DNA from 3 places in the Priestia sp. JV24 genome. Region 3 is predicted to be linked to each of the others. Evidence: riboswitches for the same ligand, from Rfam matches in the RefSeq annotation. Region 3 holds a riboswitch; each other region holds the start of a gene.

Region 1 (10,867 bases), on a different contig from region 3:
ATGGTGTAGTTTCTTCTGCTCTAGGCGTAAGCACGGCTTACGATCACACCGTTTTATTTATTGGTGACTTATCGTTTTATCACGATTTAAATGGTCTGCTGGCAGCTAAAATGCATAATTTAAATTTAACCGTTGTGCTAGTTAACAATGACGGCGGAGGAATTTTTTCATTTTTACCGCAGTCAAAACAAGAAAAGCACTTTGAATTTTTATTCGGTACGCCAACTGGATTAAACTTTGAGCATGCCACTCGTCTGTATGATGGCACATTTTCTTCAGCAAGCAGCTGGGAAGAATTTCGACATGCAATGAACCATGCTTTCACAAAGGGCGGGTTGCATGTTGTAGAGATTCGTACAACTCGTACAGAAAATGTAGAGACTCATCGCAGTTTGTGGAAACTTGTTTCCGAGGAAATAAATTTGTCAAACGGTGAGGAATAGGCAATGAGGTATAAATTAAGTGGTGTATCTTACCATGTGCACACCGAGGGAAAAGGAGAGCCGCTGCTTCTGCTTCACGGCTTTACCGGCTCTTCTCAAACTTGGCGTACCTTTATGAAGAAATTCGTTAAAGACTATCAGGTAATTGCTGTTGATATTATTGGTCATGGCCAATCAGCAGCTCCCAAAGAAATCAAACCATATTCAATGGAAGCAGTTGTTGAAGCACTGCATGAGCTTCTTCAACAGCTATCTTTATCACAGGTGAATGTAATTGGATATTCGATGGGAGGAAGGCTTGCTCTTTCATTTGCCCAGCGATATCCACACCATGTGAAAAAGTTGGTATTAGAAAGCGCATCGCCTGGTTTAAAAACGCGGGAAGAACAAAAGCTAAGAAAAGAAAAAGATGAACAGCTGGCGAGCCGCATTATGAAAAATGGAATTGAAGAATTTGTTAAATTTTGGGAGGGAATTCCTCTTTTTCGTTCTCAAAAGCAATTGCCTAGCCATGTTCAAGAAGCGGTGCGTAAAGAAAGACTTTCGCATACAGAAATCGGCCTTTCCAACAGTTTGAAAGGAATGGGAACAGGAGTCCAGCCGTCCCTTTGGGAGAAGCTGGACGATCTGTTGATGCCGGTTTTGCTTATTACAGGAGAAGTAGATCAAAAGTTTTGTTTAATTTCCAAAGAAATGCAAACATTAATACCAAATGCTACTTCTAGAATTATTTTAGGGACAGGCCATGCAATTCACGTGGAACAACCCGAGATTTTTGGTAGAATAGTAAGTGAGTTCTTAGCTACTACATAATTAGGAGGAAATAAAGATGACAGTTGAATGGACATCAGTACGTCAGTATGAAGACATTTTATACGAAACATATAACGGAATCGCTAAAATTACGATTAACCGTCCGGAAGTGCACAATGCATTCCGTCCAAAAACAGTAATGGAATTGATCGATGCATTTGCTTATGCTCGTGACGATGCAAGCGTTGGAGTAATTGTATTAGCAGGTGCTGGAGATAAAGCATTTTGCTCAGGCGGAGACCAAAGAGTTCGCGGCCACGGCGGCTATGTAGGAGAAGATGAAATTCCACGTCTAAACGTTCTAGATTTACAGCGTTTAATTCGCGTAATTCCAAAGCCGGTTGTTGCGATGGTATCAGGCTATGCAATTGGTGGTGGCCACGTTCTTCACGTTGTATGTGACTTAACAATTGCAGCGGATAACGCAGTATTTGGACAAACAGGTCCTAAAGTTGGAAGCTTCGATGCAGGATATGGCTCTGGTTACTTAGCTCGCATCGTAGGTCATAAGAAAGCGCGTGAGATCTGGTTCTTATGCCGTCAGTACAACGCTCAAGAAGCACTAGACATGGGATTAGTAAACACGGTCGTTCCATTAGAACAGCTTGAAGCTGAAACAATTCAATGGTGTGAAGAGATGTTAGAAAAAAGTCCAACCGCTCTTCGTTTCTTAAAAGCAGCATTTAATGCTGATACGGATGGCTTAGCTGGTATCCAGCAATTTGCGGGTGACGCAACGCTTCTTTATTACACAACCGATGAGGCAAAAGAAGGTCGCGATGCATTTAAGGAAAAACGCAATCCAGACTTCCAACAGTTCCCACGTTTCCCTTAAACAGCTGAAACAGCTTGGTGATTATCATCAGGCTGTTTTTTCAATTTAATTTAGTTAATCAGTATAAAAAGGAGAGAAATTCATGAGTAGCCAAACGATTCCCAATGGGCTTATGCAAAGAGCATATTTGACGCCAAATCGAGTGGCGGTAGAAACATCCCAAACGTCTCTTACGTTTCAAGAGCTTCATAAACGTGTTCAAAAAGTAGCACAGCAGCTTTCGTTTAACGGTGTAAAGCAAGACGATACCATTGCTTTATACATGAAAAATAGAGTGGAGTTTATTGAGATTTTACATGCGGTTTCTTATATTGGTGCAAGGTTGCTGCTCGTCAACACGCGTTTGACAAACGAAGAAATTAATTATCAGCTAACAGATGCAAACGTGTCGTTGCTTATTGCGGATGAAACATTTTTAATGAGAGAATTCCAAAGTTCCATTACTCAGCTTACTTTACCTGCTTTAAAAAGTTCTCCAGAAGCAGAAACGGATTTTCAAAAAACGTGGAATCTCGAGGAGACATTTACCATTATGTATACGTCCGGAACAACAGGTCATCCAAAAGGAGTGCTGCAGACGTATGGAAATCACTGGTGGAGTTCCGTTGGCTCAGCGCTTAATTTAGGATTAAACGAAAAAGACTGCTGGCTTATAGCGGTTCCTTTGTTTCATATTAGCGGCTTATCTATTTTAATGCGGAGCGTCTTTTACGGAATGAAAATCATTTTAGAAGAACGGTTTGAAGCAAGAGCAGTAAATGAAGCAATTGAAAACAAAGAGGTAACGATTATTTCGGTTGTCACTTCCATGCTGTCCAACATGCTCGATGAGTTAGGGGAACGAAAATATCCGCATACGTTTCGATGCATGCTTTTAGGAGGAGGACCTGCACCGCTTACTATTTTAGAGGCTTGTGTGAATAAAGAAATTCCTGTTTATCAAACGTATGGAATGACAGAAACATCTTCACAGTTCGTTACGCTTTCACCTGAAGATAGTTTGCGAAAACTGGGATCAGCAGGTAAACCATTATTTCCATGTGCAATGAAAATTGTAGATGAAAAAGGAAATGAGACCAGCGAAGCAGGAGAAATCATTGTTAAAGGTCCAAATGTTACAAAAGGATATTTAAATAAACCAGAAGCTACTGAAAAAGCCCTTCAACAAGGCTGGTTCTATACAGGAGATATCGGGAAAGTGGATGAAGAAGGCTTTCTATATGTGTTAGACAGACGTTCAGACCTTATTATTTCAGGTGGAGAAAATGTATATCCAGCTGAAATTGAAAATGTTTTGTTGAAGCATCCCGCTGTTAAAGAGGCCGGTGTAACGGGAGTAGGTGATGAAAAATGGGGACAAGTTCCAGCTGCATGTATTGTTGTAAACGAAGACGTTTCAGATGAAGAATTATCTTTACACATTCAACAATTTTTAGCAAAGTACAAACTTCCAAAGTATTTCGTTCGAGTAGAGGAGCTGCCGCGAACAGCTTCTAATAAAATCATACGCCGGAAGCTATCATCGTTCATACAGAAAAGGAGCTAATCGATGATTATAAAAAAAGTACATCTTTATAAAATTGACATGAAGCTTCTTTCTCCTTTTTCAACAAGCTATGGTACAGTACAGGATCGAGAATTGATTTTGCTTGAAGTAGAAGATGAACAAGGATTTACAGGGTGGGGAGAAGTCGTTGCTTTTTCATCTCCTTGGTATACGGAAGAAACGATTCAGACATGTTTTCATATGTTAGACGATTTTTTAATTCCCTCGCTTCTTCATCAGCAGCTTCAAAAACCAGAGGATGTTCAAAAGTTATTCAAACCTCTAAAGCGAAATAACATGGCTAAAGCAGCTTTGGACTGTGCTGTATGGGATTTGTATGCAAAGCGGCAAAACAAGCCGTTATCTGAAGTAATTGGCGGAGTAAGGTCTGCTGTAGAAGCTGGAGTGGTAGTTGGCTTAAATGACATTTCCGTAATGAAAGAACAAATAAAGACTTACATGAAAGATGGCTATAAGCGCTTTAAAGTGAAAATTAAGCCGGGTGCTGACTATGAGCTACTGAAACAAATTCGAGATGAATTTCCAAGCATTCCTCTTATGGCTGATGCCAATTCAGCCTATACTTTAAGCGATAGTGATTCATTAAAGAAACTAGATGAATTGAATTTAATGATGATCGAACAGCCGTTAAGTTCTGATGATATCCTTGATCATCGATTGTTACAAAAGCAAATAAAGACGCCAATTTGCTTAGATGAAAGTATTGTGAGCTGTGAAGATGCACGTCATGCAATCGAACAAGAAAGCTGTAAGATTATCAATGTGAAAATCGGGCGAGTTGGCGGAATGTCCGTAGCAAAGCAAATTCATGATTTATGCGTCCGGCATGGTGTAAGACTTTGGGTTGGAGGAATGTTAGAAGCAGGGATTTCACGAGCTCATAACATCGCCCTTGCCACACTCCCTTCTTTCACGATACCAGGTGATATTTCTGCGTCGTCTCGCTATTGGGAAAAAGATATTATTAAGCCCGAAGTAGAGGTAGAAGCCGGAGTAATAAAGGTGAAGGGAAAACCGGGGATAGGATACGATATTGATAAAAAGTTTATCAAAACAATCAAATCATTTGAAAAAGAATACAAATAATTAAAAACCGTTTTTTGATGAAAAACGGTTTTTTTATTGAGGTTGTCAATGTTTAGTAGAAAAATAGGACAAATTTTTTAAAAAGAGCACATTGTTCCATCAAGCGTGTCAAAACATGTTATGATGGAATAGTTTGATGAAAAAAGTCGAAGAGTTTTATCGTAAAAAACAAAATTATTTTTGAAAATAGGTTGATAGTTTTCTAAGTTGTCCTATATAATGTGTTTATAACATAACACAATATGTTGTTTTGAAATCTATAATAAAATACTATATTTTGTGTTTTCCAGTGAAAAAGGTGTCTGATAAAAAGACTTAAAAGGGAATTTGGTGAAAATCCAAAGCTGTTCCCGCAACTGTGAATGCTGATGAAATAAGGAGATCCACTGTGAGTAAACATCATGGGAAGGCCTTAAAGTAAAAAGAAGCATAAGTCAGGAGACCTGCCTTTTTTATGTCGTTTTATCTTCTTCGGGAGGTGAGAGGGTAGAGCGAGGATTGAGAAAAGACTTAGTGTCTTCTTCTATCTTCGTTCTATTCGCTCACCGAGGTACGGTGAGCGATTTTTTATTTTGAAGTGAAGAGAGGAGCCATATTTATGGTGAATACATTAAAGCCTACAATTCTACATGAATTAACTGCATATATTGAACGTTTAAAAAAAGAATTTACGCAGCTTGATTTTTCTTTGTATGAGGAAAAGGTTATTCAAACTGTTACAGTAAAGGAAAATATGACGGACGAAAAGGTTGCAAACGTCCTAATTTTGGCAGCCTTAGAGCGTATTTCAATGGAAGAACCCGATTGGACGTACGTAGCGGCAGACGTCTACTTAAACGAACTATATCGAAAAGCAGCGGACAACCGAGGTTACGATAAAAAAGAGAAGTACGGTTCGTTTTATCAGCTTATTCAAGAACTAACAAAAATCGGCATTTATAATAAGCAGCTATTAAAAACATATACAGAAGAAGAAATTAATGAAATTGCTTCAGTCATTATTCCTGAACGCGATCGTTTATTTACATACATTGGATTGTTGACATTAGCAGATCGCTATTTAGCGACATCACATGATAAGCGCGTATACGAATTACCGCAAGAACGTTTTCTTATCATTGCTATGACGCTGATGTCTCAAGAAAAGAAAGAAAATCGAACAGCATTAGTAAAAGAAGCGTATTGGGCGCTTTCTAGTCTATATATGACGGTTGCCACACCAACACTTTCAAACGCAGGAAAGAGCTACGGACAGCTATCTAGCTGCTTTATTGATACGATTGATGACAGCTTACGCGGTATTTATGATAGCAATACAGATTTGGCCACGCTTAGTAAAAATGGAGGCGGAATTGGTGTCTACCTCGGTCATATTAGAAGCCGAGGAAGTGATATAAAAGGTTTTAAAGGCGTATCATCAGGAACAATTCCATGGATGAAACAGCTAAATAATACGGCTGTAAGTGTCGATCAGCTAGGTCAACGCCAAGGAGCTATTGCCGTATATTTAGACGTATGGCACAAAGACATCTTTTCATTCTTAGATGCGCGTTTGAACAATGGTGACGAACGTCAGCGCACGCATGATTTATTCACTGGTGTATGTTTGCCAGATTTGTTTATGGAAAAAGTAGAGGCACGTGAAGACTGGCACTTATTCGATCCTCACGAAGTTCGTACGCTGATGGGCTACTCGTTAGAAGATTTTTATGATGAAGAAGAAGGCAGCGGTTCGTTCCGCACTCGTTACGCTGAGTGTGTAAATAATGAACAGCTTTCAAGAGAAACAGTACCTGCTATTGAAATCTTCAAGCGCATTATGCTTTCCCAGCTTGAAACCGGAACGCCTTATATGTTTTATCGTGATACGGTTAACCGAGCTAATCAAAACCGCCACGAGGGCATGATCTACTGCAGCAACTTATGTACAGAAATTACGCAAAACCAAAGCACAACGGTCGTAACAGAGGAAATTACGGAAGACGGAAAAATTATTATTACAAAGAATCCGGGCGATTTTGTTGTATGTAATCTTTCTTCTATCAACTTAGCGAGAGCCGTAACTGAAGATGTGCTTGAACGTTTAATTCCAATTCAAGTACGCATGCTTGATAACGTTATTGAGTTAAATGATTTGCCAGTACTTCAAGCAAAACTAACAAACCAAAAGTACCGCGCAGTAGGACTTGGCACATTTGGTTGGAACCATTTGCTTGCCTTAAAGAAAATAGCATGGGAAACAGATGAAGCGGTAGCATATTGCGATGAATTGTACGAGCAAATTGCTTACTTAACCGTACAGGCAAGCATGAACTTAGCTAAAGAAAAAGGTGCATATCCATTATTTAAAGGCTCAGATTTTGAGTCAGGCGCTTATTTTGAAACACGTAAATACACAAGCGAAGCGTGGAGTGAACTGCGTAACGAAGTTCAAAGCAATGGGATAAGAAATGGCTACTTAATGGCTGTAGCACCTAATTCATCAACATCTATTATCGCGGGTTCTACTGCAAGTATTGATCCGATTTTCCGTAAGTTTTATTCAGAGGAAAAGAAAAACTATAAAATCCCAGTGACGGCACCAGATTTATCGCCAGCAACAAACTGGTATTATAAGTCCGTTTATTTAATTGATCAGCACTGGAGTATTAAGCAAAACGCCAAGCGCCAGCGCCATATTGATCAATCCATTTCATTCAACTTATATGTACAAAATGATATCCGAGCAAAAGAGCTGCTGGATCTTCATATGACGGCATGGAAAGAAAAGTTAAAAACGACCTACTACGTACGTTCAACATCAAGTGAAGTGATTGAAGAATGTGAAAGCTGTCATAGTTAAAAGGAGTGAATAATTAATGACAAGCATGTTAAAACGAGAATTAATGAACGAAACAGCTCCGAACCGTTCGACAGGAATCATCAACGGCAAGAGCTCAAATATTCTAAACTGGGATGACGTCCGATTTTCATGGGCGTTCCCTAAATACAAGCGTATGCTAGCTAACTTCTGGACGCCGTTTGAAATTAATATGGGTCAAGATATTAAGCAGTTCCCTCGGTTAACGGCTGACGAACAAGAGAGCTTTTTAAAAATTATTGGCCTGCTGGCGCTACTGGACAGTATTCAATCAGATTATGCTAGCAAAGTAGCTGATTATGTAACCGACTCTTCGATTAATGCTCTAATGATTATTTTAGCGCAACAAGAAGTGGTTCATAATCATTCGTATTCATATGTTTTATCAAGTCTTGTACCAAAAGGAAAACAAGATGAAGTATTTGAATACTGGCGCACAGACGAAAAGCTTCGTGCTCGAAATGACTTTATTACAAACGGATATAAAGCATTTAGCGAAGAAGCAACGGTTGAAAACTTTTTGAAGTCTATGGTATATGATGTTATTTTAGAAGGCCTTTTCTTCTATAGCGGATTTGCTTTCTTCTATAATCTTGCGAGAAATCAAAAGATGGTGGCGACATCTACGATGATTAACTATATCAATCGTGATGAACAGCTTCACGTTGGGTTATTTGAAAAGATTTTCAAGGAAGTCCTAAATGAAAATCCAGCTTATCGTACGGAGGAGCTAGAAACATTTGTAGTTGAAACGTTCCAAGAGGCAGCTCGTCTTGAAATTGAATGGGCAGAATCTGTTATCGGAGAAAAATTCGACGGGATCACGATGAAAGAACTGCAGCAGTATATTGAATACATGGCTAATAAACGCTGTAATCAATTAGGCTTTGGCCGAGCTGCTTTCCCAGAAGCACCGATTGAAAATCCTCTTCGTTGGATTATTGCTTATCAAGAGGTAGATTTAGGGAAAACGGATTTCTTTGAACAGAAATCAAGACAATATACAAAAGCATCAGATGCGAATGGATTTGATGATCTATAAATACAAGAGCTGACTAATTTCCTTATTGATTAGTCAGCTTTTTTTAAGTGAATAAGTCCAAGTTCTAACGCACGTGTGGTAATTAAGTCATCAATTTCTTCTGGAATGTTTTCAAGTGTTCCCCATTTATATGTCCATAAATGAGTAAAAGATTGTACATAGATTGGAAAGGTTTGTTCATTTGCTTTTATTGCTTCTTCTTTAAAAAAATGAATCAGTTGTTCAGTTTTCATAATAGTCTCCTTTTTTATGATCTTGAAGAGAGAAAAAAGACAACCCAGAGGCTGTCCTTTTGCGGGTTACGCTTCAGTTGGCTTGAACGTTTTACAGTCTGTTTCATAACTGCTTGCTGCATGTTTTCCGCTATGACTTACCACGTAAATTTCTTCTGCGCTGCAGTGATTTCCATTTTTCCAAAAGTGACAGTTATTTACTTCACAAAGAATGTTTTGTTCCAACGTTAACCCTCCTTTGTATGTGATAGCTATAGTATGGTCAAAATTCAACTAACTTATAAGAAAGGTGGTAGACTTTCATTTTAATTGAGAATTTTTATCAATTAAACATTGACAAAGAGAATCATTCTCAATTAAACTGTGTATATAGTAAAGAATACAAGTTGTTGGCAAATCATTAAATGAATAATTAATTGGGAGGGAACAAACATGTCATCAGTTATGGTTGTAGGAGGAGACAGGTTAAAGCATATTACAGATCGTTTAGAGGGAGAAGGATTTAATGAAGTAATTCATTTAGATGGCCGTAAAAGCAATATGGTGAAGCGAGAAATACCCGAACATATTGGGTTTGTATTAGTTATTACGGATTTTATTAATCACAATATGGCAAAAGTCATTAAAGAGAAAGCAAAAAAACAAAAAAAACCGATTTATTTCGTCAAACATTCATGGAGTGCTATTCGTAAAGTGATTGAGCAAATTTCATGATTTAATTTTTATTTATTATTGAGAATGAATTTCAATTAGGGTGGTGAGACATAGGTGGAACCGATAAAAGTGCATATAAAGACACTCTCTAACGACCACATCGAACAATTTATTCGATGTCCGTACAAATTTTATCAGCAGCAGCTTCTTTTGAAAAAAACATCTATAGATTGGAAACAGCTCGTTCAAGTAACTGTCCATCAAATCATTAAAACATACTATAGCAAGCCAGTTGAGTATCGCTCAAACCTCTATGTTTTACAGCTTATTGAAAAATATTGGCGTCTAAAGCCAAATATGTTTTCATCACCCGTTCACTATTACGATGTGTTAGCTAAAGTAAGTGATTATTTACTAAGGTTTTTAGGAAAGAAAGCACATATGGAATTACCGCTTTTTGTGTTTGAGAAATACAGCGTTTATGTAGAAGAAATTCAAAGCAACCTTTCTCTAACCATTGATTTTGCTGCATGGACAGAGAAGTCTTATACGGTAACAAAATTCATTCTAGATGACCATGAAGAAGTGAAAAACGCCATGAAAGACTTTATTATCGTTTTTTCGAAACAAGCTTTTAAAAAGGTTCCTGAACAAATTCGTTTTTATTCATTATTAACTGGAGAAACAACAACTTATCATATTGCACCAGACGATTATCAAAAATCCATACTTCAACTACATATTGTCAAAAGTGTGTTAATGGAACCAAAACATTTTCAAAAGAATTATGCATCCAGTGAGTGTGAAAACTGTCCTCTTCAACGAGAATGCGTTGAAGAAGGGGAGATGCGGCCGACACTGCTGGTGTAAAGGAGCGTCATATACATGAAGGAAATCTTACTAGCTTATGCGAGTATGTCAGGTAACACAGAAGCGATAGCCGATTTGATCGAAGAAGAATTAGTCAAGCATGGATTACATGTGAAACGAGCAGAAGTATATGACATTGATGCTTCTGACCTTGTATCCGCAGAATCTATTATCTTTGGAGCTTATACGTGGGGAGATGGAGAGCTGCCAGATGATTTTTTAGATCTTTATGATGAAATGGATGATATAGATCTCAGTCAAAAGCAGATGGCTGTATTTGGCTCAGGTGATTCATCATATGATGTTTTTTGCGGAGCAGTTGATCTAATTGAAGAAAAAATAAAGAGACGTAATGGAAATATAGCCGTTCCCGGTTTGAAAATCGAGCTCTCTCCCTTTGGAGAAGATATAGAAAAATGTAAGATATTTGCTAAAGGTTTTGCTCAAGTAGTAGCAAAATCTGC
Region 2 (10,867 bases), on a different contig from region 3:
CAGAAGGCTTACTTGGTAAACTTCAGAACGTCCTTTAAATAAAGGATGTAAGAATGTTAAAGCAATTAACACAATAGCTAACGGATAAATAGCTGTTAAGACCGGAACCGAAATAGCGATTAATTCTGTTAAACCAAAGTTTGCTACAACAGCGCTGAATGCTGATAAAATGACAGCAATCAACTTATAAGAAACCCTTGGAAACAGCTTATGGAAGAAAGATGAACAAGATGTTACAAGGCCTACACTTGTTGTTAAACAAGCAACGGTAATCATCAGACCTAAAAGAATTCCTCCATAAGAGCCAAAGTAGTAATTTGATACTTCAGCCAAAACCGTACCTCCGTTATCAAGACGTCCAAGCTCTGATACGCTTGAAGCACCCATATAGGACAATGCACTATAAATAAGAGCTAAAATAACGGCAGCGATAGCCGTAGCTTTTGCACAAATTGTGATGATTTGTCGGTTAGTTTTTGCTCCTTTTTCTTTAATTGCATTAATAATAATAATTCCAAAAACAAATGATGCTAGTGTATCCATTGTTAAGTAGCCTTCTTGGAAGCCTTTAAAAAATGAGTGTGTTGTATAAGCTTCGCTTGGTGCTTCAAATTTCCCAATTGGGTTCACAACAGCTACAACTACCAATATTCCAATAAACGTTAATTTAATAGGTGTTAAAACTTTTCCTACTAAATCGACAATTTTCGCAGGATTTAGCGAAAAAAAGCAGGTAATAGTAAAGAAAATTACCGTGAAAATAATAAGGGGAAGATGCCCTGGATTTTCTGATAAAAAAGGCTTAACGCCAATTTCGAACGAAACGCTTCCCGTTCTTGGCATCGCAAAAAGCGGTCCGATTGCCAAGTATAAAATCGTAGTAAAGATAATACCGAAAGCTGGGTGTACGCGACTAGCTAAAGACTGCAAATCCTCTTTTCCGGAAAAACCAAATGCGAGAACGCCTAGAAGAGGCAGACCTACACCCGTTACTAAAAATCCAGCGTTTGCTGACCAAATATTGCTTCCAGCAGACTGACCTAACATTGCAGGGAAGATTAAATTACCTGCACCGAAGAATAGGGCAAAAAGCATAAAGCCAATAACCACTATAAATGAAAAAGGAACTTTGTTTGACACGTTAAAACCTCCAAAATTATAAATGCTTTTTATTATCGTGTTGAATAATTAAAATTTTCAGAATTTTATATTCGAATAATAAAAATAAACATGTATCGTATTATACTAACCTAAAATGCATATTTCAATATAAAATTTTATTTTTTTAATTTATTCGCTGAAATAGCAAAAATAGAAAAATACTTAGCAAAAAAATCTCAATATACAACAATTATTTGATATGATAAAACAGAACCGTGGCTTTTAAAAATTCGCATGTGCGGCCTTACATCCTTTTAGTAAAGAACTGTTTACATAAGGTGCTGTAAGGATGTATATTTATACACGGTTCGCGGAACCGCATATGCTCGATGGATGAAAGTCAACTGTGCGAAAGGAGCAAGAAAGTGAAAAGGTTAGGTCTAGCAACTCAGATTCTAATTGGACTGATTTTAGGCGTAGCTGTAGGTGCAATTTTTTATGGAAGCGATACAGCCATTTCTATTTTACAGCCGGTTGGAGACATATTTATTCATTTAATTAAGATGATTGTCGTACCGATTGTGATTTCAGCATTAATCGTAGCGGTCGCAGGAGTAGGCGATATCAAAAAATTAGGTAAGCTTGGCGGAAAAACAATTCTTTATTTTGAAATTGTTACAACTATTGCTATTGTAGTGGGGATTATTGCCGCGAACTTATTCCACCCTGGTGCAGGGGTTGATATGGGACATATTGAAAAAAGCGATATTTCTCAATATGAGGCAACGGCAAAAACGTCTGAAAGTACAGGGATTGCTCAAGAGCTTCTTCATATTGTTCCGACAAACGTCTTTCAATCCGTAGCAGAAGGCGATCTTTTACCAATCATTTTATTTTCCGTACTGTTTGGTGTAGGCGTAGCTTCGATTGGAGAGAGAGGAAAACCTGTTTTAGCCTTTTTTGAAGGCGTCTTGGATGCAATGTTTTGGGTAACTAATTTGGTGATGAAATTTGCTCCAGTAGGTGTATTTGCACTTATTGGTGTTAATATTATAAAGTTTGGTGTCGGATCACTTATTCCATTAGGAAAATTAGTGTTCGCCGTTTACTTCACCATGATTTTCTTTGTGCTTGTGGTTCTTGGAATTATTGCTAAAATGGCTGGAACAAGCATGTTTACGCTGATAAAAGTGTTAAAAGATGAGCTGCTTCTTGCTTTTACAACGGCAAGTTCAGAAGCCGTTTTACCATCTCTTATCAAAAAGATGGAAGACTTCGGTTGTTCTAAATCGGTTACATCGTTTGTTATTCCAACAGGCTACACGTTTAACTTAGATGGTTCAACCATTTATCAGGCCCTGGCATCGCTATTTATTGCTCAAATGTACGGCATCGACCTTTCCATTATGGATCAAATTCAGCTCCTTCTTGTGCTAATGTTAACTTCAAAAGGAATGGCTGGTGTACCAGGGGCATCGTTTGTAGTTGTACTTGCTACACTTGAATCTATGGGCTTCCCTCTTGAAGGCATGGCATTTATTGCAGGAATTGACCGCATTCTTGATATGATGCGTACCACAGTTAACGTAGTAGGAAATGCTTTAGCTGCAATTGTGATGTCGAAGTCTGAAGGCGAATTTGATAAGCAAAAATCATTAAATTATACAAATGAATTAAAGAAATCAAACATAGCTTAAAACAAACAAGCCGGGCAGCTGCCCGGCTTGTTTTGTTTGGAGCTGCCTGTTATCTTTTTTGAAACATATGGTAAAATAAAAGAAATGAGAGACAAAGGAAGTGTCATAATGACGGAAACTGTTCAGTTAATTAAAAAGCTTGTTTCGATTCCCAGTCCTTCTGGAAATACAGAAAAGGTAATTTCATTTGTCGAAGACTATGTAAAAGAGCTAAATATTCAAACGTATCGCAATCGAAAAGGAGGCTTAGTCGCTACTATTCCCGGTAAAGATACAGATCACCACCGCATGCTGACGGCTCATGTCGATACATTAGGTGCTATGGTAAAAGAAATCAAACCGAGTGGACGTCTGAAAATCGACTTGATTGGAGGGTTTCGTTACAATTCTATTGAAGGAGAATATTGTGAAATTGAAACTTCATCAGGAGAAGTATTTACAGGAACCATCCTTATGCATCAAACATCTGTTCATGTGTATAAAGATGCAGGGAAAGCTGAGCGAAATCAAGAAAATATAGAAATTCGATTGGATGAAAAAGTACATAGCGCAGAAGATGTTCGCAGCCTTGGAATTGAAGTCGGCGACTTTGTTTCGTTTGATCCTCGTGTAGAAATAACAAAAAGCGGTTTTATTAAATCTCGTCATCTCGATGATAAAGCAAGCGTAGCTTTATTGCTTCAGCTCATGAAAACAATTCAAGAAGAACAGATCGAACTGCCATACACTACGCATTTTCTCATTTCAAATAACGAAGAAATTGGATACGGAGGAAATTCGAACATTACACCTCAAACAGTAGAATACTTAGCGGTTGATATGGGTGCTATGGGAGATGGACAATCTACCGATGAATACACCGTGTCTATTTGTGTAAAAGATTCAAGCGGCCCATATCATTACGGTTTGAGAAAGCATTTGGTGGAGCTAGCTAAGCAGCATGATATTCAGTACAAATTAGATATTTATCCGTTTTACGGGTCAGATGCTTCTGCTGCTATTCGTGCTGGACATGATATCGTACACGGCTTAATTGGTCCAGGAATTGATTCTTCTCATGCGTTTGAGAGAACGCATCAAGATTCATTAAACCATACGTATAAGCTTCTTTATCACTATGTGCAGTCGAACATGGTTCTGTTTTAAGAAAGGAATATTTAATTAGTGTATTTTTATGCAAAATAAAGAGAAGTACGGGATTGTGATGTCTGTACTTTCCTTTCCTAAAAAAGAAGCCGGCTGTCCGGCTTCTTTTTTTTAATAAATACTATATATTTTTTACTGGTGAAGCAACAGTTGGTTAAAAAGCACCTTTTTAAAGAGGTGTAATATTGCTTAAACCTTTTGTACATTTTGTTCATTTACAGAAGTTAAAATGTTTTTAAATTTTTAAAAGTTTCTTGTGACAAGTTTTGTAGAATGGGTTTTCAAAAGGAAATGGTTTCGGCATAATGTGGATATAACGATCCCTACAATAATCGGAGGCGAATCTTTTCATGTGGGTACTGACGGTATATGCTGGAAAAGAAATGAAAATGTTTGAATTTGAAACTGAAAAGCAGGCGAGAGAAGCTTTTGCCAAAACAAATGGCTGTAAAGTTCTTTCAGAAGTGGTGTATTATAACGATCCTCATTTAACATTAGTAGCTATATAATGAAAAAACAAGAGCTGACTTTATGCTCTTGTTTTTTTTATAGATGCTTGTATCTTTCGAAAAGAATAGAGTTGAAATAAAAAAAAATGTACGCTATGATATGGTAGTTACTTCTATTATTCTGATAGTTTAAAAGGTTCATATATATCAAACAGCAACAACAAAGATGCCAAGAAGGCTTAATAGGGAAACTGGTGAAAGACCAGTACTGCCCCCGCAACTGTAAGTGTGGACGAACGAGTATAACCACTGTGGAAAAATCACGGGAAGGTTCTCAAGTAGAATGATACACAAGTCAGGAGACCTGTCTTTATTGTGAAGTTTCTATTTCTCCGGGGAGCGGGAAGGGAAACGTTGGCTTAAAGTGGCATTCGTGTACACTCTTATTCTGACGTTTTACCCGCTCGCATATTAGCGAAGCGGGTTTTTCTCATGTCGTAAAACTACATATCGTGCAAAAAAGGTGCGCAATGTTTACATTGTGTTAAATGGGAAGTCTGGTGTGAAGCCAGCGCGGTACCCGCCACTGTGAAGATGAGCTGATTGCATATGCCACTGTATTCGGGAAGGCGCAGTCAAGTGATGAATCGAAGTCAGGAAACCAGCCTTTCTTTAATGCGAAGCTTACCCTACGGGATATAGGTGGAAGTGCAAAAACTTAGTTTGAATTTTTCTGCGCCTCTATCATTGATAGAGGCGCTTTTTTTAGTAAAGGAGCGAATGAGTGTGACGACGTGGAACTTAAACGGAACAAAACATCACGTATTGATTTGTAATGGAAGCAGCTGTATGAGAAAAGGTGGAGAAGAAGCCACCCAAGCTATTCGAAATAAAGTGACGGAACTGGATTTGGATGAAACGGTTCATACAACGCGTACACGCTGTAACGGACGATGTAAAGATGCTCCTGTAGCTATTGTGTATCCTTCAGGAGATTGGTACAAGCAGGTCACTGAAACCGTGGCTCACCGGATTGTCGAAGAACATTTAGCAGGAGGCTGCAGTATAAAGGAATCGATTATTTATGAATATGATCAAAATGGTTTCGTTTCCCCGGAAAACAGTGACTCCATAGAAGGAATTGATAAAGTAAAAAGTAACGCATAAAGGAGGAGCTAGCATGAAAGGTAAACTGTTAGTTATCGGATTTGGGCCGGGAAGCTTTGAACATATTACACAGCGAGCAAGAGAAGCCATTCAAGAAAGTGATATGATCATCGGTTACAAAACCTATGTGGAATTAATTCAAGGACTGTTAACGAATCAGCAAATTATTAGTACGGGAATGACCGAAGAAGTAAGCCGTGCACAAGAAGCTGTAAAGCAAGCTGAAGCAGGAAAAACCGTGGCTGTCATTTCAAGCGGAGATGCAGGAGTATATGGAATGGCAGGCCTTGTGTATGAAGTGTTGATTGAAAAAGGTTGGAAAAAAGAAACGGGCGTAGAGCTGGAAGTAATTCCTGGCATTTCGGCTATTAATTCATGCGCATCCCTCCTTGGAGCGCCCGTGATGCATGATGCTTGTACAATTAGTTTAAGTGACCACCTTACGCCATGGGAACTAATCGAAAAAAGAATCGAAGCAGCTGCACAAGCAGATTTCGTAGTGGCTTTTTACAATCCAAAAAGCGGAAGACGAACAAGACAAATTGTTGAAGCACAGAGGATTCTATTAAAGTACCGTTCTCCTGATACGCCTGTTGGTCTTGTGAAAAGCGCTTATCGTCACCGTGAAGAAGTCGTAATGACCAACTTAAAAGACATGTTAAATCATGAAATTGGCATGCTGACTACCGTTGTTGTCGGGAATTCATCTACGTTTTTTTACGACGATTTAATGATTACACCGCGCGGATATCAGCGGAAATATACCCTTAACCAAACGGAGCAGCCGCTAAGACCGCATCAGCGACTTCGAAAAGAAGCGGAACCGTGGGCTCTCGATCAAGAAGAGACTGTAAAGCAAACAGCTTCAGCTATTGAAGCAGTTCAGACCACACCAGAAGAAACAGCAACTTCACGAGTTCTTGCAGAAGAAGCGCTTCAAGCAATTTTAGGTGAACCTACTTCTGCGGTCGTACATCAGCCAATACAGTCCATTTTCGAAGTGGCGGTTAGTCCAGGACTTGCAAATAAGAAATTCACGCCTGTTCAAATGACAACACTAGCAGAAGTTGTTGGTGAAAAAGGTACGATGGAGTATACACCTGACCATCAAATCAAACTGCAAATCCCAACGACTCAACCAGATGTGATTATTAAAAAGCTCCAAGCAGCTTCCTTTTTACTATCTCCGGTCGGAGATGTGTTCACAATCAAAGCGTGTGATTTTTGTGACGGAGAAAAAAGCGATGCTATTCCACATACGGAAGAATTACAAAAGCGCCTCGGGGGAATGGACATGCCAAAAGAGCTGAAGCTTGGTATTAATGGATGCGGCATGGCCTGCTATGGCGCAGTTCAAGAAGATATCGGCATTGTCTATAGAAAAGGTGCGTTTGATTTATTTTTAGGAGCTAAAACGGTTGGACGCAATGCGCATTCAGGTCAAATTGTGGCGGAAGGCATAGCACCTGATGACATTATTGAAATAGTCGAGAACATTGTCCATGAATATAAAGAAAAAGGTCATCCTAATGAGCGATTTCATAAATTCTTTAAGCGTGTGAAGAACGTTTATGGATTCGACTATCAAGATATAACACCAAAAATAAAAGTAGAACCAGCTCCGTGTGGAGATTAAAAAATAGGAGGGCATTATATGAAATCAGTTTTATTTGTCGGTCATGGAAGCAGAGATCCTGAAGGGAACGATCAAATTCGCGAATTTATTTCGACTATGAAGCATGATTGGGACGCATCTATTTTAGTAGAAACGTGTTTTCTAGAATTTGAACGCCCAAATGTAAGTCAAGGCATTGATACATGTGTGGCAAAAGGAGCAAAAGATGTAGTTGTAATTCCAATTATGCTCTTGCCTGCCGGCCACTCTAAAATACATATTCCGGCGGCTATAGATGAAGCTAAGGGAAAATATCCACACGTAAACTTCGTATACGGACGTCCCATTGGCGTTCATGAAGAAGCCCTGGAAATTTTAAAAACGAGATTACAAGAATCAGGAGAGAATTTAGAAACTCCAGCTGAAGACACGGCTGTTATTGTCTTAGGGCGAGGAGGAAGTGATCCTGATGCAAACAGTGATCTATATAAAATTACGCGCCTTCTTTGGGAAAAAACAAACTATAAAATCGTTGAAACTTCTTTTATGGGCGTGACTGCTCCACTGATTGATGAAGGGGTAGAGCGATGTTTAAAACTGGGCGCTAAAAAAGTGGTTATTCTCCCGTATTTCTTATTTACAGGAGTACTAATTAAGCGATTAGAAGAAATGGTGAAGCAGTATAAAATGCAGCATGAAAACATCGAGTTTAAGCTAGCCGGCTATTTCGGTTTTCATCCAAAACTGCAGACAATTTTAAAAGAACGTGCTGAAGAAGGATTAGAAGGTGAAGTGAAAATGAACTGCGATACGTGTCAATATCGCCTCGGCATTATGGAGCATATTGATCACCACCATCATCACGATCATGACCATGATCACGGACACCATCACCACGATCACCATCATGACCACGACCACCATGAAGATAAGGTCGGCGAGCTAAAATGATTTTATTGTTAGCCGGAACTAGCGATGCACGTGCATTAGCCGTGCAAGTGAAAAAAGCAGGTCATGAGGTTACGGCAACGGTTGTAACCGAAAACGCAGCTATCGAATTACAGCGTGCAGAAGTGAAAGTGAAAATTGGACGTCTCAAAAAAGAAGATATGATGGATTTTGTAAACGAACATCGTGTAAAAGCTATTGTGGATGCAAGTCATCCTTTTGCAGAAGAAGCATCTAAAAATGCTATCGGCGCGGCTGCTGAAACAGCGATTCCTTACATACGCTATGAGCGGGCTTCGCAGGCTTTTGCCTATGATAATATGACGATGGTTTCTACGTATGAAGAAGCAGCAGAAGTAGCAGCTCAGAAAAAAGGAGTTATTATGCTGACAACAGGCAGCAAAACGCTGCAGGTTTTTACAGAAAAGCTGCTTCCTCTTTCAGATGTACGGCTTGTTGCTCGTATGCTTCCAAGGCTGGATAATATGGAAAAGTGCCAGCAATTAGGATTTCCGCAAAAAAATATTATTGCTATTCAAGGGCCTTTTACAAAAGAGTTTGATCGAGCACTGTATAAGCAATACGGAGTGACGGTCATGGTCACAAAAGAAAGCGGAAAAGTTGGATCTGTGGATGAAAAAGTGGAAGCAGCCAAAGAGTTAGGCTTAGATATTATTATGATTGGGCGACCGAAAATTGAGTATGGGACCGTGTATTCCACTTTTGAAGAAGTGGTTCATGCTTTAGTAAACCAAACTAGGAGTTGATTGAGATGGATTTTCGTACAGAATTTAAACCGTTAACTGTTCAGCCTCAGCAAATAGAAGGAAAAAGTTTTGAGATGATTACAGAAGAGCTTGGGTCTCATCCGTTTACAGACGAACAGTACCCAATTGTTCAGCGCGTAATTCATGCGTCTGCAGACTTTGAGCTTGGACGCAGCATGCTGTTTCATCCGGATGCGATTCAAGCAGGAATTAAAGCTATTCGCAGCGGCAAGCAAGTGGTTGCAGATGTACAAATGGTGCAAGTAGGAACAAACAAGCAGCGAATTGAAAAACACGGCGGTGAAATCAAAGTTTATATTTCAGATCCGGACGTAATGGAAGAAGCAAAGCGCTTAAATACAACGCGTGCAATTATTTCTATGCGAAAAGCTATCAAAGAAGCAGACGGTGGAATTTTTGCAATTGGGAACGCACCCACAGCTTTACTTGAATTAATTCGTTTGATTAAAGAAGGAGAAGCGAAGCCTGGGCTTGTTATTGGTCTGCCGGTAGGATTTGTTTCAGCAGCTGAATCTAAAGAAGAACTTGCAAAACTTGACGTGCCGTTTATTACAAACATCGGGCGAAAAGGCGGCAGTACGGTAACGGTTGCTGCATTAAATGCAATTTCAATTCTTGCAGATCAGGTGTAACGCATGAAGGAAGTACCAAAAGAACCTAAGAAACTCAGAGAAGGCTATACGACGGGCGCTTGTGCAACGGCAGCTACGAGAGCAGCTCTGCTTACGCTAATTTCAGGAGAAGTGCAAGATGAGTCAACGATTTACCTACCTGTCGGCCGCTTTGCTACGTTTCATCTTGAAGAATGCGAGTATCGTACAAGCAGCGCTGTAGCTAGCATCATTAAAGATGCTGGAGATGATCCCGATGCCACGCACGGAGCGCTGATTATTTCTGAAGTTTCGTGGTGTAATGGTGCAGGCATTATCATTGATGGAGGAGTGGGAGTAGGGCGTGTGACAAAGCCCGGCCTCCCGGTTCCTGTCGGTGAAGCAGCCATTAACCCTGTTCCAAGAAAGATGCTGAAAGAAACGGCTGAACAGCTTTTAGCCCAATACAATATACAAAAAGGCGTTAAGATTGTCATCTCGGTTCCTCAGGGAGAAGAAATGGCGAAAAAGACATTAAATGCGCGTCTAGGTATTTTAGGAGGCATTTCGATACTGGGGACGCGGGGGATTGTCGTTCCGTTCTCAACAGCTGCTTATAAAGCAAGCATCGTGCAGGCAATCAGCGTTGCTAAAGCAAGTAATTGTGAGCACGTCGTCATTACGACAGGGGGCCGAAGCGAAAAGTATGGAATGAAACAGTTCCCAGATCTTCCGGAAGAAGCATTTATCGAAATGGGAGATTTTGTTGGATTTACGTTAAAACAATGTAAAAAGCAAGGAATGAAAAAAGTATCGCTCGTAGGCATGATGGGAAAGTTTTCAAAAGTCGCGCAAGGCGTTATGATGGTTCATTCAAAAAGTGCACCCATTGATTTTAATTTTTTAGCAACAGCAGCTTCTGAGTCAGGCGCTTCTGCTGAACTGGTAGAGGAAATAAAAGGTGCAAACACAGCTTCTCAAGTGGGAGATTTAATGACACAAAGCGGTCATCATCAGTTTTTTGAAAAACTGTGCGAGTACTGCTGTTTATCAGCGTTAAAGGAAGTAGGGGACGGAATCGATGTCGATACGTCTCTTTACACATTAAAAGGAGATTTTTTAGGACAGGCGGTGCAACATGGCAATTAAAATTATTGGAATTGGTGACGACGGAAAGTTAAGTTTGCTTCCTATGTATGAAAAGTGGATTTATGAAAGCGATGTGCTAGTTGGAGGTAAGCGTCACCTTGATTTTTTTCAAGATTTTAAAGGAGAAAAAGTGGCGATTGAAGGAGGGCTTTCTTCTCTTGTTGAACGTTTAAAAAACGAAGAAGGAAATGCGGTTGTGTTAGCCTCAGGTGATCCG
Region 3 (10,867 bases):
TCATGAACTTCGTTTTAGATAAAATGAACATAACCGATCCGCCCCAAATGAACAAAAAGGCAATCATCTCTACGCTAGAAAACGGTTCATGATACACGAATACCCCTAATAAAAGCGTCATGGTAGGAGCAATGTACTGTAAAAAACCGACCATCGATAGCGGAATAAGAGGGGCCCCCTTAGCGAAATATAGTAGTGGCATAGCTGTAGCAACACCGCCTCCAATTAAAAGAGCACTCAGATCAAGCGACTGAAGAGAAAAACTTGAAGATCCTTTCACTAAAAGAAAAATAAAATAAATAACCGCAATAGGTGCAACCATCATCGTTTCAATCGTTAATCCTACTTTTGCTTCTAATTGAATAGTCTTTTTTACAAGTCCGTACAAACCAAAGCTAAACGCTAAGCTTAATGATACCCATGGGATATGCCCGTATGTAACTGTCATAACGATAACACCTATAGCAGCTAATCCAACAGAAGCACCCTGCCAAAAATTAAGCTTCTCTTTTAAAACGACTATACCAAGTAAAATACTAACGAGCGGGTTGATGTAGTAACCTAAACTTGTTTCAATAATATGATTATGGTTAACCGCCCAAATGTAAACGAACCAGTTGATGCTGATCAGCACTGAAGCCACAAATAAAATGACCGCTTGTTTCGTATTACGAAATAATAAACCAAGCGTCTTCTTTAAAGCACTCATTTGCTTTGTCACAAGCAAAAGTAAAAGCATAAAAACAAATGACCATATGACACGGTGAGCGAGTATTTCATTCGCATTCACCTCGCCAAGAAGCTTCCAGTAAAGCGGAAAAAGCCCCCACATAACGTAAGCGCTGGCTGTATAAACAATACCTGCTCGCTTAGAATCTTGATTCATTTCTCAACCTCTTTTCTTTATCTCTCTGTCTCTTATCATTATAGATGCATTTACCTCTTTTTTATAGTTTTATTTCGCCTATCGAAATAGCTCATAAAAAAACGATCGCTTTTAGCTCGACCGTTTTTTATACCTTATTTTTTAGGCTGTTTGAATACTTTGGCACTGCGAATATACTCTACATCTTGTACATTTTCTCGCGCGTTAGCGATTCGAGCCGCAGCAAAGAAGTAATCGGATAAACGATTTAAATACTGAAGCACCGCCGCATTAATTTTATACTCACGCTGCACGCCAACAACAAGCCGTTCTGCGCGGCGTGTAATCGTCCGGCAAATGTGAAGCGTTGTCGCTGCAGGTGTGCCTCCAGGTAAAATAAAACGCTCAATGGTCGGCGCTTCTGACATATAGACATCAATGCGCTTTTCAAGTACTGATATCATGTCGTTTGTTACTTTGTACGGATGATCATCTTTTGCAAATGCTAAATCACTTCCACAGTCAAATAGCTCATGTTGAATCGTAATTAGCTCTTCTTTTACATCTTTTAATGTTGTTTCATCCAGCTGATAAATCGCTTGACCTACAAAGCCATTTAGCTCATCAATCGTACCGTATGCTTCCACTCGAATATCATCTTTATTTACTCGTCCTCCAATTAAGCTTGTCTGCCCTTTGTCCCCTGTTTTTGTGTAAATGTTCATTGTATTTCCTCCTTCAATCGATTAGCAATTCCGTACCAAATGTGATCTACTTTCCGGGCATGTGCCGCTAAATGCTGATACGCATACCCGCATTCATCTCTCCACTGCCGCTCTGTTGGATCTAAAGGAACAATCCCTTTGCCGACTTCAGTTCCAATCACTATTAACTTTTCCCATACACCGCTGTCTCTCCACTTCTGTATTAACTTTTTAACAACAAGGTGCGGAGACTCCAACTCGCTATGTATTAATTCCTTAACATAGTGCTCAAATCCTTCTAGCACTATGTAACTTTCTTCGAACTCAAGCAGTGGTAAAACAGGGTCTTCATACAAATAATGCCATTTTACCGACTCACTGGCATAATGCTGCTTCACCCATTTTCTTTTGCCGGTAAATGCACCGCCGAATACGAAATGCATGCTCTTCTCTCCTTTGCCTGTTTGTATGTACACGCTACTGAAAAACCTTCTCCATAAGAAAAAGAAACATCCCAAAGCGACGCTGTCTGTTTAAAATGGGATGCAAGTAAACGCAGTGGGCCGCCATGCGACACAATAGCAATGTGACGCAATTGCTGACTGGCCGCCAAATCGACCGCTTCTTCCCACGCTGCCCAAACTCGGTTTGAAAAGTTTGAGAAGCTTTCACCATTCGGAGGCGTATGTTCTGTCCAGTGATCAATCCAATTTCTATACGCCCGTATGTTTTTTAAATCTTCATACGTCTTCTCTTCCCAATCTCCAAAATGCAGCTCACGCCAATTTTTATTTTTAACCACCTGAGATTTTGGAAAAACAACTGCACTTGTTTCTAGCGCCCTTTTTAAGTCACTGGAAATAACGAGCTGAGGTTCTAGAAAAAGCTCTTTCAATTCATTTTTCCCTTCTATACTTAAAGGCGGATCACTCCACCCTATATATTTTTTCTGTTGATTTTCAAGCGTCATGCCGTGACGAATACATGTGATAACCAAAGAATTATCCATAAAAATGTTTCTCCTCCTTCAATGGTTGCCCCTATAACATCTCCTGTTACGCCACCAAACTGCGAACGATAAAATCGTATCCAGAGCCATAAAAAACCGGCAAAGAAAAGAATAATGAATTTATTGTCCATAAAAATAACGAAAATAGCAACTAAGAATAGGCTCATGATGATAAATCCGTAAATAGACCGTTTGGTGACTCCTTGTTGAAAATAAGCAGCCAGACCCGTATCTTTAGCGGGCTTATCTCTCATCAACGAAAAGGCTGCTCCAATTCTTGGAAGGGTAAAGACAATTAAGCATGCCCAAATTGATAAGGAAGAAAGAGACACTAATTCATAGATCGCACTAAAACGCAGCAGCAGCAGAACCATAAGAGAAAGAATAGCAAAAGACCCAACGTGCGGATCACTTAAAATCTGCAGTTTTTTTTCCTTTGACTGATGAGAAAAATACGCATCGCTTACGTCCATCCAGCCGTCTAAATGAAGGCCACCCGTTAAAACAAGCGGTAAAAGCAAAACTAAAATACTATCAACAATCGTAGTGATAGGTGAAGATTGAAGCAGCTGTAAAAAGCTATAAAACATCAAGCCTAGTAACATACCAATCCAAGGCAGTACAAAAAGTGAGCGTGCCGTTCTTTTTTCAGTCCATTGAACAGTTTTAGCTAGTGGTAAGATCGTAAAAAACTGGAGAGAAATCCGTAGTATGGCTATCCATTCTTTCATATATCTACACATTCCTTTCCTTTTTTAAAACGATAGATTCCCGCTTCTACACAAATAGCCACATCTGCTTTTTCTACAATATACTGATGTAATTTCCCTAATATCTTCATATAGCTATATGTGGGCTCTTCTAATACGCCCGCTTCAAACAGTTCATTAGATACTAGCACAACCGTCTGAGACTGCGCAAACAGCTTATCGAGCGTTTCTGTCATATGACGAAAAACCGCTTGTTTCCCTTCTTTTGTTTGCCACCTTTTTTCTGTTAAAAAAAGCTCATTGGCAAGCCAGTTCGTGACACAATCCAAAAGTATAGCATCATCACTTTGAAGATTTGGCAGAATTTGTTGTAAATCTACAGACTGCTCGATCGTTACCCAAGGCGTGTTCGCTGCTTGGCGTTCTTTTTGATGAAGCTGGATGCGTTTTTGCATTTCCTTATCTGTTTGCCTGCTTGTGGCAATATAAACAGCGCGCTTTGTACAAAAAGTTTGAACCATGTTCTCCGCTGCACTTGATTTTCCGCTTCGAACGCCTCCGCTAATAAAGATGATCATATTTCATCAAGTCCTTGTTTGATTACGTTAAGTAAATAGTCATTTTCTTCTTTCGTTTTCACAGCCAAACGGATATAGCGTCCATTTAAAAATGGAAAGTTTTCAGTATGACGAGCTACCACGCCATGGCTTGCTAAATAGACAAGCCATTCGCGCGTTTTAATAGAAGACGGAACGCTGCAAAGATAATAGTTTGTTTGAGAAGGAGAAACCAAAAGCCCCCATTCCTTTAGTTCACTCAAGGTCCGTTCCCGTTCTTGTTTAATATAATGTACGGTTTCTTTTACAAAATCTTTTTCATCCACACATATCATGCCTATTTGCTGCGACAATCCATTTACACTCCAAGGAGGCTGCTTTTTAGCCATCTTGCTAATGATTTTTTCATTTGCCAAAATATAGCCAAGACGAACCCCGGCAATATTAAACATCTTTGTCATGGAACGCACAACAATGATATGCTCATAATCCAGAATAAGAGAATCAAATGAAGGCTGATGTTCGACAAAATCAATAAATGCCTCATCAATCATTAAGTATGTACCATGATGAGCAGCAGCTTTTACTACTTTCATCCATTCCTCATGACTATACATAACGCCCGTTGGATTATTTGGATGACAAATCCACAGTACTTTTATGTCCGGAAGAATACTCATAATCAACTCTATATCCCAGCTCCAGCCATTTTCTTCAGCTAAAGGAACGTATGTCACTTCACATCCATAAGCTTTACTTGCCTGTTCATATTCAACGAAAGTCGGCTGTACAATCCCTGCTTTCTCTCCTGAAAATAACGAAGCAATAAGGAAAAACGCTTCAGCGGCGCCATTTGTAGGCAGCACTTGAGCAGCTGAAACATGATGATGAGCTGCAAGTTTATTTTTCAGCTCCGTTACTTGAGGGTCAGGATAACTAAACGCTGCACCCTTGAATTCGTTCCACTTTTCGTGAAGCACAAGGGGAGCCCCTAAAGGATTTGTATTCACGCTAAAGTCTTTTATATGCGACAAATTCTCAGCCCCTATTGCTTTTAAAAAGACATTAGGATTAGCTCCATGTGTAGGTAATAGCACTAATAACTCCTCCTAACAAAAGATATAATAACCACGTAGCATAGACCGTCCTTTTCATAATGAAAACAGCTTGTTCAATATGACCGGCTTGCAGAGGAATGAGTGGTTCACCCATTTTTGCACGATTAGATTCTATGCCTTTATATGTATTAAGCCCGCCGAGTTGAATACCTAACAGAGCAGCCACTGCGCTTTCCCCGTATCCGCTATTTGGGCTGGGATGCTTCTTAGCATCACGCTTAATCAAACTCGTTACATGCCCAAGAGAATACTGGCTTTTTGCTACATTAACAGCCGTCATCACCACTGCAGTTAACCGACTTGGAATATAGTTTAATACGTCATCGGTTTTTGCACTAAAGTAGCCGAACAGAAAGTAGCGGTCATTTTTGTACCCAACCATCGAATCACATGTGTTAATAGCTCGGTAAAAAAAGGCTAGGGCTCCTCCTCCTATAAATGCATAAAAAAGCGGAGCTGTAATACCATCACTTGTATTTTCAGCCACGGTCTCTACCGTCGCTCTGGCAATTTCTCCTTCTGACAAACGATCTGTATCTCGTCCCACAATCATACTTACTTCATATCTAGCTTTCTCCATATCTCCTAGCTGAAGCGGCTTTTGTACCTTATAGGCAGCTTCGCTTAAAGAACGAGTGGATATAGTAGTCGCAATCATTACGCCCTCTACTAAAACACCTGCTATAAAATGAACTCCGTACAAAGCATGGAGGAACAAAAAGGGAACAACTCCTGCGAGCACAGCCATACTTATCACAAGAAGCAATCCTTTAAATCGTCTTCCTGCACCTTTATTTAATCTAGAATCTATCCAATAAATCCATTTGCCAAACCAGCGAACGGGATGCGGCCAATTTTCGGGATCGCCTATAATTCGGTCAATTAGTAAAGCAATCGTCATGGCCGTCATGTGTGCAATTATCGCTTGTGTAATACTCATTTCTTCACCTCTTTCCCTTAAGTCCCTGCTCTAAGCTTATTTTCACCAGCTTGGCTACCGCTTGCCCTAAAGCGGTCATAGAGCCTGCATATTCATATAATGGTCCTTGCTGAGACGCTGCAACTGAGATGCTGTCCGTAGATGTCCCCGTAGCAATCGTCTTTGTAGCCGGATCTATGACACCCAGCTGTGACAGCGTTTTTGTTTTAGCTTCTGTGGCCGCAATAAAAAGCTGTAAAAACGCTGCATCCGTAAGCGTACCTTCCACGAAAAAAAACATATTAATTGTACCGGGAGAAGAATAGAACGGGACAGCTTCGTCAGCTGTAATATCTACTGCGTTTCCTACTCCAGCCGTTATCACGGAAGCTACTCTTACTCCGTAGCCTTCATAACAGTAAATCGCTCTTTCTTTTAACCAAACGGCTGTCATTAACCCTACGATTTGCTCATGGCGCACATTTTCTTTCATCAAATATTGCTCATACTCCAAAGAAGGAGTATCTGAATAATAGTCTTTGTGAACAAATCGATTGTAAAAGGTGTCCGTTTCCGTAATGCCTGTTCCTAAAACCCCTGAGCTGTATGTTTTATAAGAAGTCTCGGTTTTCATGATTAAAAGCTCAGGCCGTTCTTCAATTTTAAGATGTGAAAAGGGACCAATCCCCTTTTCAATTCGAACTGGAATATGGTCCCTCTTCTTATTTATTGTACACCTCAGGGTATACTGCTTTTGCTAAGTCCTCTAAGCCATCTACAATACGAGGTCCTAAGCGGTTGATTTTGTTTTGATCAACCTTCTCGATGTTACCCTCTTTTACAGCAGTCATGCTGCTCCAAGCGGGACGCTTCATAATCTCATTTTTATCTGCATCATACGTTGCGATAATAACGTCAGGGTTTAACTTAACAACTTGCTCTTCAGAAAACTTAACCCAACCCTTTTCACTAGCCGCTACGTTATCAGCACCGATCATAGTAAGCATTTCGTTCATGAACGTACCTTTTCCTGTTGTATAAATCTCAGGAGCTCCTGATACCTCTATCCATACTTTTTTACGATCTTCTTTTGAAATCGTTTTTGCTTTTTTCTCAATTGAAGCTACTTTTTCTTTCATGTCTTTAATTGTTTGATTAGCTTCTTTTGTTTTACCTGTTAATTTACCGATTTGCGTAATAGAATCATAAACCGTGTCAAACGTTGTTGAATCTTTTACAACAAATACCGGAATACCCGCACTTTCAATTTGTTTAAATACTTCATCCGAAACGCCCATACTTGAAGCGTGTGCTAGCACTAAATCAGGATTTAAAGCAATAACTTTTTCCGCATTAACGTTCATATCTCCTACCTGCGCTTTTTTCTTTACGCTTTTAGGATAATCATCGTTGCTTGTAACACCGACTAATTCTTTTTCAAGGCCAAGGGCATATACAATTTCCGTATTACTTGGCATTAAGGAAACAATTTTCTTAGGCTGTTTTTTCAACGTAATTTCTTTATCACGCGCGTCTTTTACCTTCACTGGAAATGCAGCTTGTGACGTTTGTGCCGTATCTTGCTTCGTTTTTTTATCACTGTTGCTTTGGCTGCCTGCACCGCATGCAGCAAGTACGATGACTAACAGTGCAATAATGGAATACGAAAGCCATTTTTTCATCTAAATACTCCCCCTATATATTGTTCATTGTGAATACGAAACCTCCACGTTAAAGAAAAAGCAAATGATCATGCAAAAAGCAGCGCTATCCCGTTTTTCCGCTTTGACTATGTATACTGCTCGCCGGCAGCTTCAAAATAAAAAAGCTTTACTTTCAATTGAAAGCAAAGCAGGTAACGTCAAGATAAGCAGGAAAAGAATCCGTTCACTATACTTGATATGTATGTTCATTACCCTGCTTCACCCTTCCTCGAAGGTTTCACAGCTAACAATAAGGCAGGTCTCCTGACTTACGCACAAAGCGCTTACAGTGGCGGGACCGCGCTGGTTTTTCACCAGACTTCCCTTTTCACTCAATCTTTAAATTGAGACCTTATTGCTTTACGATTATTCACTTGTCCTAGTATACCCCACTCATGGAAAAATGGAAATAGCCATTCTCACAAAAAAAAGCTGCAAGAATGCTCTCGCAGCTTAAGGAATTAAAGAGTTGCTAAAAATTCACGGACCGCTTCAGGCGTTTTAGCATTTGCACTGTGCAAGTGTGCAATTTTTTCACCGTTTTTATATACAAGAAGAGAAGGAATACCCATTACATTGTTTTCAGCAGAAAGTTCTTCAAACTCATCCTTGTCAATTTTAAACCATGCTTTATCTGTATTTTCATCAACGATTTCATCAATGAACATATCCAAACGTTTGCAATCAGGACACCACGTTGTCGTAAAAATCCCAACGCTTAGTGTTTCGTTCTTAATTTGTTCGCGAAATTGTTTTTCTTCCGTAAATTGTTTCATTGTGTTACCTCCAGCATCTATTCGTTCCTTCTCACTATTCTATGGTAAGAAGTCTGACTTCATTATAAACGATTTTTTTATCGTTGTGCTAATGTTTCAGCTTATTTAGACCCTAACGGTTTTAGACGTAAAAAAATGCTAGCTTAAAAAAGCTAACATTTCGAAATCGCAGAATGTTGTGTCTATTATCAGCTAAACCATTTAGGCGGCATGTTTCGGTTCCAATAAATTTTCCCTAAATCATAATGCTTCTGAAAATTATCTGCAGCCGCATGATAGTGAAAATTAAACCAGTATCCATCTTTTGGAGGATTTTCACGCCGTACATGAAATCGTATTAAGTCCTGACCGGTTTCCCGGTCATATACATGGAAAATCTTTTCACCGTAGCCAGCAGCAGGATGCTCGCTTATCTCGAGATTCTGAATTGACTGTTCACGTTCAGTGCCAATGTCGGTCAGCACTTCTTCAATTTTAGGTAACACTGCTTGACGAAATTCATCTTCAATGACAGGTCCAATTTTTGTTCCGAATTTTTCCACTGACTGTTTTTCAGCTGATTCCATTGCATACGTAACAAATGATGAAACGTCTTCATATTTTGGTTCTTCATATGGCAAATGAATATCTTCTATAACAGCTGTGACAGGAGTTGTTTCTCTTACATACCCTGCTTTATGTTGCTTGTCCGCTTTTGCATCATCAACGTATAAATATTCTGGTGGAGTGACAAGCCCAAATGTAAATACTGTAATAAATACAACTAGCATTCTTTTTATCCATCTAGGCATTCGTATCTTTCCTTTCTCATCTTTTCCCATATGGTCTTTTCATATCGTAAAATTCATTGTCATAACTCACTAGGTATTGTAACATACTTATTAATTTTTTACCTATATTTGCTTATTCATTTATGCTGTCTACGGGCATTCGACAACTTTTTAGTTAGCACCTTCCTTCTTCTGTTTGAGGTTGTCACACCGAGCGGAAACCTATACAAGATATTCCTTTTTTGCTGGATGCTTAAACACAAAAGTATTTTTATGTTCAAAAATATATCATACTTTTATGAACTTTAGATGAAATTCACAAAAAAAACTTCCAAAACTTTTTAATTCCTAAAAGGTTTTGGAAGTCTTTTCAATGAGCGTGATTCTTTTTACTTTTTTGTTTATTTTTGTATATCAATTGTCCCGTAATGAAATTTTGATGTTTTTCGTTTTTGCACGGTAAATCCATGCTCTTCAAAACGACTGCTTTTCCAATGATCTTTTAGCACGACCTTTTGTTTGGCTACTCTTTTTGCTTCTTGTATAGCCATGGGCGTCAGCGTGGTATACAGTGCTATTGCTTTAATACCGTTAATTCCATTCGATTCCTCAATTTGCTCTTGAAACATAGGATCAAAGTAGACAACATCAAAAGAATTATCTTCACAACACGCCAAAAACGATTCAAAATTTTGATGAACCACGTTTATACGCTTCATTGCATCATTCAACTCTTGTACGTCACTTTCCCAATTTAAGAGTCCTTGTTTGACTAAATAAGCTACATAGCGGTTGCCTTCTAGTCCGACAACTTTTCCGCTTTTCCCTACCGCTGCGCTCGCCATCATACTATCCGATGCAAGACCAAGTGTACAGTCAAGCACGCTCATTCCTTTTTCCAAACTAGCAGCTTCAATAAACGAATCACGTTCTCCTCGCAGCCATCTCTTCACTCTAAACATAGCGGAATTTGGATGAAAAAAAATAGGCTCCTCTTCATTTTGGACATGCAATTCTACTCTATTCTTACCGACAACCAGCACGTCTGCAGCTTGAAGATTCTGAAGATCTGCAACGGATTTCTTCTCTCTTGTTACAAAAGGTATACTTAAATCAGTGGCTACTTGTTTGGCTTTTACAATCATCTGTTCATTTGTTCGACCAGCAGTCGTAACAATCACTTTCATAACTCCCCCTACACTGTTTGGCTATTTACATAAAGAAAAAGGATGTCTATAGACATCCTTTTTCTTATAAAGTATATGCGATTTTTCTCTAAAAATCTATATACTAGATGTGACAAAAGCAGGACATTTTATGAACAGTGCTGCTTAAAACCATTTAAAATGTTTTCAAAAATAACTTCTAACGGCTGACCTTCAATTTCGTGTCGAGGAATAAAATGAACGACTTCTTTTCCTTTTAAAAGCGCCATAGACGGTGATGAGGGCTCAATGTCCCCAAAATATTCACGCATTTTAGCTGTTGCTTCCTTATCTTGACCGGCAAAAACTGTTACCACTTGATTTGGTTTTTGCTCAGACTGTAAATACGCTTGTGTCGCTGCAGGACGTGCTAAACCAGCAGCACACCCACAAACTGAATTAACGACAACAAAAGTTGTTCCTTCAACATTTTCCATAAAATCAACTACTGCTTCTTCTGTTGTTAATTCTTCATAACCAGCTTGAGTTAATTCTTGACGCATTGGTTTAACTAACTGACGCATATATTCT

What was found. A riboswitch is a leader RNA that binds a small molecule or an ion and turns the genes downstream of it on or off. The one in region 3 is predicted to bind cobalamin.
Region 1: linked by a shared signal. The riboswitch ahead of OK414_RS25520 (ribonucleoside-diphosphate reductase subunit alpha) and the one ahead of OK414_RS10160 (ABC transporter substrate-binding protein) in region 3 are both predicted to bind cobalamin.
Region 2: linked by a shared signal. The riboswitch ahead of OK414_RS13750 ((2Fe-2S) ferredoxin domain-containing protein) and the one ahead of OK414_RS10160 (ABC transporter substrate-binding protein) in region 3 are both predicted to bind cobalamin.

What each region holds. Positions count from the first base shown of each region.
Region 1 is NZ_JAPCIN010000023.1:821,841-832,707, reverse strand. Features, by position in the region: gene menD (2-succinyl-5-enolpyruvyl-6-hydroxy-3-cyclohexene-1-carboxylic-acid synthase) at 1-443, shown strand, start outside; gene menH (2-succinyl-6-hydroxy-2,4-cyclohexadiene-1-carboxylate synthase) at 447-1,256, shown strand; gene menB (1,4-dihydroxy-2-naphthoyl-CoA synthase) at 1,273-2,091, shown strand; gene OK414_RS25530 (o-succinylbenzoate--CoA ligase) at 2,174-3,637, shown strand; gene menC (o-succinylbenzoate synthase) at 3,641-4,744, shown strand; cobalamin riboswitch at 5,024-5,210, shown strand; gene OK414_RS25520 (ribonucleoside-diphosphate reductase subunit alpha) at 5,343-7,586, shown strand; gene OK414_RS25515 (ribonucleotide-diphosphate reductase subunit beta) at 7,603-8,646, shown strand; gene OK414_RS25510 (hypothetical protein) at 8,676-8,879, opposite strand; gene OK414_RS25505 (DUF1540 domain-containing protein) at 8,946-9,104, opposite strand; gene OK414_RS25500 (DUF2325 domain-containing protein) at 9,312-9,593, shown strand; gene OK414_RS25495 (hypothetical protein) at 9,648-10,403, shown strand; gene OK414_RS25490 (flavodoxin) at 10,419-10,867, shown strand, end outside.
Region 2 is NZ_JAPCIN010000016.1:243,047-253,913, reverse strand. Features, by position in the region: gene brnQ (branched-chain amino acid transport system II carrier protein) at 1-1,140, opposite strand, end outside; gene OK414_RS13765 (cation:dicarboxylate symporter family transporter) at 1,527-2,798, shown strand; gene OK414_RS13760 (M42 family metallopeptidase) at 2,907-3,944, shown strand; gene OK414_RS13755 (hypothetical protein) at 4,295-4,453, shown strand; cobalamin riboswitch at 4,601-4,780, shown strand; cobalamin riboswitch at 4,898-5,078, shown strand; gene OK414_RS13750 ((2Fe-2S) ferredoxin domain-containing protein) at 5,180-5,560, shown strand; gene cobJ (precorrin-3B C(17)-methyltransferase) at 5,574-7,196, shown strand; gene OK414_RS13740 (sirohydrochlorin chelatase) at 7,215-8,126, shown strand; gene cobK (precorrin-6A reductase) at 8,123-8,890, shown strand; gene OK414_RS13730 (precorrin-8X methylmutase) at 8,896-9,543, shown strand; gene OK414_RS13725 (cobalt-precorrin-5B (C(1))-methyltransferase) at 9,547-10,650, shown strand; gene cbiE (precorrin-6y C5,15-methyltransferase (decarboxylating) subunit CbiE) at 10,640-10,867, shown strand, end outside.
Region 3 is NZ_JAPCIN010000015.1:162,834-173,700, reverse strand. Features, by position in the region: gene rarD (EamA family transporter RarD) at 1-886, opposite strand, end outside; gene OK414_RS10200 (cob(I)yrinic acid a,c-diamide adenosyltransferase) at 1,021-1,590, opposite strand; gene OK414_RS10195 (bifunctional adenosylcobinamide kinase/adenosylcobinamide-phosphate guanylyltransferase) at 1,587-2,012, opposite strand; gene OK414_RS10190 (histidine phosphatase family protein) at 1,964-2,578, opposite strand; gene cobS (adenosylcobinamide-GDP ribazoletransferase) at 2,536-3,309, opposite strand; gene OK414_RS10180 (bifunctional adenosylcobinamide kinase/adenosylcobinamide-phosphate guanylyltransferase) at 3,306-3,866, opposite strand; gene cobD (threonine-phosphate decarboxylase CobD) at 3,863-4,942, opposite strand; gene cbiB (adenosylcobinamide-phosphate synthase CbiB) at 4,917-5,903, opposite strand; gene OK414_RS10165 (adenosylcobinamide amidohydrolase) at 5,908-6,516, opposite strand; gene OK414_RS10160 (ABC transporter substrate-binding protein) at 6,605-7,564, opposite strand; cobalamin riboswitch at 7,822-7,955, opposite strand; gene OK414_RS10155 (thioredoxin family protein) at 8,047-8,361, opposite strand; gene OK414_RS10150 (YpjP family protein) at 8,550-9,152, opposite strand; gene OK414_RS10145 (class I SAM-dependent methyltransferase) at 9,533-10,318, opposite strand; gene OK414_RS10140 (BrxA/BrxB family bacilliredoxin) at 10,447-10,867, opposite strand, start outside.